2 regions of the Ruminococcus sp. AF17-22AC genome follow, and region 1 is predicted to be linked to the other one. Evidence: predicted binding sites of a transcription regulator. Region 1 holds the regulator's gene; the other holds the start of a gene.
The links. Region 1 encodes NrdR, which represses ribonucleotide reductase genes. Its sites were predicted from a motif close to CACNANATNTNGTG; they were not measured.
Positions count from the first base shown of each region.

Region 2: nrdD (anaerobic ribonucleoside-triphosphate reductase) is a predicted target of NrdR. The motif match lies at 1,709-1,722, and genes of this name have one in related genera.

Region 1 covers NZ_QRXT01000001.1:23,341-26,773, reverse strand. Annotated here, with positions in the region: gene gdhA (NADP-specific glutamate dehydrogenase) at 112-1,446, shown strand; gene nrdR (transcriptional regulator NrdR) at 1,555-2,007, opposite strand; gene DWW86_RS00115 (YlmC/YmxH family sporulation protein) at 2,079-2,390, shown strand; gene sigG (RNA polymerase sporulation sigma factor SigG) at 2,495-3,274, shown strand; gene pap (polyphosphate:AMP phosphotransferase) at 3,359-3,433, opposite strand, start outside.
Region 2 covers NZ_QRXT01000003.1:118,098-121,530, reverse strand. Annotated here, with positions in the region: gene nrdD (anaerobic ribonucleoside-triphosphate reductase) at 1-1,620, opposite strand, end outside; gene DWW86_RS05840 (hypothetical protein) at 1,793-2,578, opposite strand; gene asnA (aspartate--ammonia ligase) at 2,707-3,433, shown strand, end outside.

The sequences.
Region 1 (3,433 bases):
TTTTTTTTACAATTTTCTTTGCAACTTTACCACTTTCGTGTATAATAGTCCATGGACAAATGTCTTACACAGATAGACATGATTCAATAAGCGAATGAGGAGGAAATCAACATGTCTTACACAGAAGAAGTTTATGAAAGAGTCGTTGCACAGAATCCTGGCGAGCCAGAATTCCATCAGGCAGTAAAAGAAGTTCTGGATTCTCTTAAAGTTGTTATCGACCGTAATGAAGAAAAATACCGCAGTCTTTCTATTCTGGAACGTCTGGTAGAACCAGAAAGAATTATTTCTTTCCGTGTTCCGTGGGTAGATGACAACGGAACCGTACAGGTTAACAAAGGATATCGTGTACAGTTCAACAGCGCAATCGGACCTTACAAAGGTGGTCTTCGTTTCCATCCTACAGTAAACCAGAGCATTCTGAAATTCCTTGGTTTCGAACAGGTATTCAAAAATTCTCTGACAGGTCTTCCGATCGGCGGTGGTAAAGGTGGTTCCAACTTCAATCCTAAGGGTAAATCCGACAGAGAAGTTATGGCATTCTGCCAGAGCTTTATGACAGAGCTCTGCAAATATATCGGCGCAGACACAGATGTACCGGCTGGTGACATCGGTGTTGGCGGACGTGAGATCGGTTATCTTTTCGGACAGTACAAACGTGTTCGCGATCTCTATGAAGGTGTCCTGACAGGTAAAGGGCTTACCTATGGCGGTTCTCTGATCCGTACAGAAGCAACAGGATACGGTGTTGTATATATCCTTAACGAACTGATGAAAGATCACAACGATTCTCTCGACGGAAAGACTGTTGTTGTTACAGGTTCCGGTAACGTTGCTATTTACGCAGTACAGAAAGCTACTCAGCTTGGTGCAAAAGTTGTTGCTATGTGCGACTCCAACGGATACATCTATGATCCGAACGGTATCAACCTTGATGTAGTGAAAGATATCAAAGAAGTAAAACGTGGACGTATCAAAGAATATGTTGACCGCGTAGAAGGCGCTACCTATACAGAAGGTGTTGGCATCTGGAACATCAAATGTGATGTATATCTTCCATGTGCAACTCAGAATGAACTTGATGTTGACGGCGTAAAGGCCCTCGTTGCAAACGGATGCAAATATATTGTAGAAGGTGCTAATATGCCTACTACAAGAGAAGCAACAGAGTACGCTATGGATAACGGTATTCTCTTCCTTCCGGGAAAAGCTGCAAACGCTGGTGGTGTTGCTACCTCCGCACTGGAAATGAGCCAGAACTCCCAGAGACTTTCCTGGACATCCGACGAAGTTGATGCAAAACTTCATCAGATCATGGTTGACATCTACGCTAAGATCAGCGATGCCGCAAAACGTTATGACCTGACAGACAACTATGTTGCCGGCGCAAACATTGCAGGTTTCGAAAAAGTTGTAGATGCTATGATCGCTCAGGGTATTGTTTAATTCTCTGACTGTATAAAAGCATAATTTTTAAGGCGTTCCGGTTCTGACCGGAGCGCCTTTTTATTGTATAATCCAGCTTAATACTTCTCTCTTAATACTTTATTCTTCTTATGGCTCCATAAATTTCTTCAGTTCATCCATAAATGTGCTGACATCTTTGAATTCACGATATACAGATGCAAAACGAACATAAGCAACTGCATCCAGGTCTTTCAGATGTTCCATCACGATCTCGCCAATACGGGTACTTGCAATCTCCCTGTCCGCACTGTCAAAGATGTCCCCTTCTATGGAATCCATCGTCATTTCAATCTTTTCTATCGGTATCGGACGCTTGTAGCAAGCGCGTAAGATTCCATCCTGAATCTTTGCACGGTCATACTGTTCACGTGTCTGGTCTTTCTTGATCACACTCAGTGGAATCGTCTCTACCTTTTCGTATGTAGTAAAACGTTTGCCGCAGGATTCGCACATTCTTCTTCTGCGGATGGAATTGGTGTCTTCTACCGGTCTTGAGTCTACAACTTTACTGTTATCCTGATTACAAAATGGGCATCTCACAGTATTTACCCCTCTTTCCCCTTTAATAAAATAATTATATTTATTTTTTCTGACAGTGTCAACAAAAGGTCATGTATATCTGTAAAAAATATTCATATATTAAAAAAAACGGTGTTTTTATGAGACTTTGTGAGCTTCGACAGAAAGAAATCATTAATACCTGCACCTGCAAAAGCCTCGGCTGTCCCGTCGATCTGGAATTTGACTGTACCACAGGACGCATAAATGCGCTGATCGTCCCGGGTCCCGCTAAATTTTGCTGTTTCTTCGGTCACGACAATGAATATGTCATTCCATGGAACTGTATTCGCCAGATTGGTGATGACATTATCCTCGTAGAAATCCAGGAGGAAAAATGTTTTCATAAAGAACACCTTCTCTGATCCTGTCAAGGTCTATTATTTTTTATATTTTTTTCAAAAAAGAATATTTCTCATCCTCCCTGTGAATCATTTGTAATACCAAATGAAATAAGGAGGATATTTCGATGGCACTTAATAAAGTAGAAATCTGCGGGGTCAACACTTCCAGTCTTCCGGTCTTAAAGCAGGAAGAAAAAGATGAACTGTTCCGACGTATCAAACAGGGCGACACCGAAGCCAGGGAACAGTATATTAAAGGAAATCTGCGTCTTGTGTTAAGTGTTATCCGACGTTTCCAGAACAGCAACGAAAATCCTGATGACCTGTTTCAGATTGGCTGCATCGGCCTTATGAAGGCGGTTGATAATTTTGACGATACCCTGATGGTCAAATTTTCTACTTATGCAGTTCCGATGATCATCGGTGAGATCCGCCGTTATCTGCGAGATTATAACAGCATCCGTGTCAGCCGCTCCCTGCGTGACATTGCCTACAAAGCTATTTATGCAAAAGAAAATTACATCCGCCAGAATCTGAAAGAACCTGCCATGGAAGAAATTGCAGAAGAAATCGGCATTGAAAAAGAAATGATTGTCTATGCACTTGATGCTATACAGAATCCTGTCAGTCTCTACGAGCCTGTCTATTCCGAAGGCGGTGATACCCTCTACGTTATGGATCAGATCAGTGACCGCAAAAACAAAGAAGAACACTGGCTGGAAAGGCTGTCTCTCAAAGAAGCCATGAAACGGCTCGGCAATCGCGAACGCCACATCATTGAAATGCGTTTTTATGAAGGAAAAACACAGATGGAAGTCGCAGATGAAATTGGAATCTCACAGGCGCAGGTCAGCCGCCTCGAAAAAAATGCTCTCAAAACCATGCGGAATTATCTCCGTCCCTGATCCGATATTATAAGCTTTCCAAATAAAACGTCCCCTTAAGAAGATTGGGGTTATTTACCATATCTGCTTAAGGGGACTCATATATCATTTCAGGGCTTTTTCCAGTTCATTAATAATGATCTTTAATGCTTTGATACGTGCATATTTTTTATCTACAGA
Region 2 (3,433 bases), on a different contig from region 1:
TACCTTGTCATTGATATATTTCAGTACTTCCAGCGCGAACTGGCCGTCCTCACGAATAGATTTGCCATTATAAAGTTCCTGCAGCTCATTCAGTGCGGTGATACCAAAGGAAGCTGTCATCGGTTTCAGAAGTTTACCGATCTTTTCGTTCGGTTTCAGATGTCCTCCATAGAAACCGCCCTCACAGTATGCCAGCGGGTTCGTGGATGCACGCATCTGTCCCAGGTATTCATACGTACGAATATGCAGGTTACGGATCATCTGTAAATAGAAATCCAGCACCTCATAAAAATCTCTGCTTTCCGCTCTTGCTTTTGCAAGGATCATCGGAAGATGAAGGCTGACTGCACCAATATTGAAACGTCCGACAAATACCGGCTTATCCTGATCATCAGCCGGATACATGCCGCCCCGCTCATACCATGGGCTTAAGAAAGCACGACATCCCATCGGACTGATCACCTTGCCGTACTGCTTGTACATGCTGGCGATATAGCCTTTACCGGTAAGAGAAAGCCAGTCCGGATACATTGTCTTTGCAGAACAGTCTACACCTGCTTCAAAAATATCTTCACACGCTTTGCCCGGTCCGTGAAGGTTCTCATCATAGAGGAAAACAATCTTCGGAAACAGTACCGGTTTCTTGTGGCCTTTCTTGCCCTGTCCGCCCTTGTGCACTTCAAGAAGAGAAATATTACACATCTTCTCGAACTGACCGGTTCCAAGACCAAGTGTCACTGTGACAAACGGATAGTCTCCACGGGAAGAACCTACAGTATTGAGCTTGTACTCAATTCCCTGCCATCCCTGGTCAAAGTCTCTGCGCACCTTGTCAAGCGCATACTCGATTGCTTTTTCTTCTCTGCCGCTCCAGCTCTCATCAGCATATTTCAAAAATTCACTGATATATTTGTCATAGCTCTTCTGCGCATAAGGTCCGAGGATCTTATCCACTTCCGGTACAGTAAATCCACCATACTGCTGTGCCGCTGTACTTAAGATGATATCTCCCATAACATCAAATGCGGTATCCAGAGTCTTTGGTTCGTTGTACCAGACATTTCCCATCTCAAATCCGCCACGCAGGACTGCACCCACATCAAACAGACAACAGTTCATCGTATCCAGACGTGCAGACTGGTCATGAATATAAATATAACCGTCCTTACATGCCTGCAGTTCATTGCGGTTCATAAAGAATTTTCTGTAAAGTTCCTTATTTAGTTCGTTAAAGATCAGGCTTCGCTTTGTAGCTACAAGCGCACTGTCTGTATTGGCATTGCTCTTGTCACCGATATAACGGATTGCCTGACTCTTGGTATATACATCATCCATCATATGGATGAAATCAAGTTTGTAATTGCGGTAATCACGATAACTCTTGGCAACTGCCGGGTTTACACGCTCCAGAGCGCCTTCTACGATATTGTGCATTTCCTGGATCTCAATCTCGTTTTTGCCGAGGGAATCTGCATGCTCCTGCGCAAAACGGCAGATAAAATCCTTCTCCTCTTGAGAAAATGTATAAAGAATTCGTGCGGCTGACTTGTTTACCGCTTTCACTATTTTCTGTGGATCAAATTCTTCTCTTGTTCCATCTTTTTTGATTACATAGATCATACCTTGTCTCTCCTGTTTGCTGCTTTTATGAGGTTTCTTGCTCCCCATTACTTTCTCCCCATATATTGTGTTGCATATGAGAGTATAGCACAATATCATGTGAAATAAAAGAGTGAATTTCAATTTTTATTGTCTGAAATCTTACCAAAAAAGAATCAGTTAAAACACTATTTCAGTTTACCCATTCCATCAGATAGATGCTTGCATTTGGATCATCTTCGGACTGCACCTCGATCGTATCACCCTCATCCAGCATCACAAGCAAGGTGTCATCGCCTGTTTTCAGCGGATAACGCTCTTTTTTCGTTCCGTCTTTGGAAGTAACTACAACCACTGCTTTCTCATCAATGGTATAGATTCCGTATCTTCCTGCTTCGATCTGCACACCTGCTGTTACCGGACCATTCCCGGCTGCAAGTGAATAAAACATATATCCATCATCATCCTGCTCGGCAGAAAAATATGTATCCAGCTCTTCGGTATCTGTATATGTATTCCCACTGTCCGACTGGCTGTTCACAACATCCTGAATCATGTCTTTAAAATCGCCAAATGCCGGTGCAAGTGACATCACAAGAATAAAAAGTATCCATACCCATACAAATTTCGAACGTTTCTTCGGCTTTCTGGTGTATCTCTCCGTCGTTCCGGCAGTATTTCGCGGCGCAGACATCTTCTGCATTGCATCCTGACGGATCTTTTTCTGCTGGTCCTGAATTGCCTGTCTGGATACAGTTGTCCGGCCGGCCGCACTCTTCGCAGCACCGTTCATTCTCTTCGGTGTGTCCTGCGGTCTCTGCTGTTCGCGCATGATCTTACGCGCCTTATCAGACGCATGCTGGTAATGATCTCTTCGGCTTTCATTCAAATGATATAAAATCTCATCGTTACGGTACGGCATACCACAGTCTTTACATCTTCCATTCACAACAGATCCGTCACATAAAGGACATCTCATAGACAACACCCCCTCATCTTATCGCTGTATGTATTATTGTAGCCTTTTTCCATAAATCTTACAAGGTTAAAATTGCAATCCCATATTTTTCTTGCTATAATGTTTCTATTAAATTTGAGGAGGCTATTATGGAACAAATTAAAATTCCTGCCGGCTATCATTCAGATCTGAATCTGCATGATACGCAGGTTGCAATTAAAACAGTCAAAGACTTTTTCCAGCAGACTCTGGCTCAGAAGCTCAATCTTCTCCGTGTTTCTGCTCCGGTTTTTGTATCCCCGTCATCCGGCCTGAACGACAATCTGAATGGTGTGGAGCGCCCGGTAAGCTTCGACATCAAAGGTCAGGACGAAAACGCTGAGATCGTGCATTCCCTTGCAAAATGGAAACGTTATGCACTTAAGAAATATGGTTTTGCTCATGGTGAAGGACTTTATACAGATATGATCGCGATCCGCCGTGACGAAGATCTGGACAACATCCATTCTGTATACGTTGACCAGTGGGACTGGGAGAAGATTATTACTAAAGAAGAACGCACTATGGAAACTCTGATCAACACGGTACGTTCTATCTACAGTGTTCTTCGCAAAACAGAGAAATACATGGCTGTACAGTATGACTATATCGAGGAAATCCTTCCGAAAGAGATCGCTTTTGTTTCCACACAGGAACTGGTTGACATGTATCCGGATCTCACTCCGAAGGAAAGAGAATACAAGATTGTCAAAGAAAAAGGTGCGGTCTTCCTTATGCAGGTAGGTAAGACCTTAAGCAATGGTGAACGCCACGACGGACGTGCCCCGGACTATGACGACTGGGAACTGAACGGCGACATTCTCGTTTACTACCCGG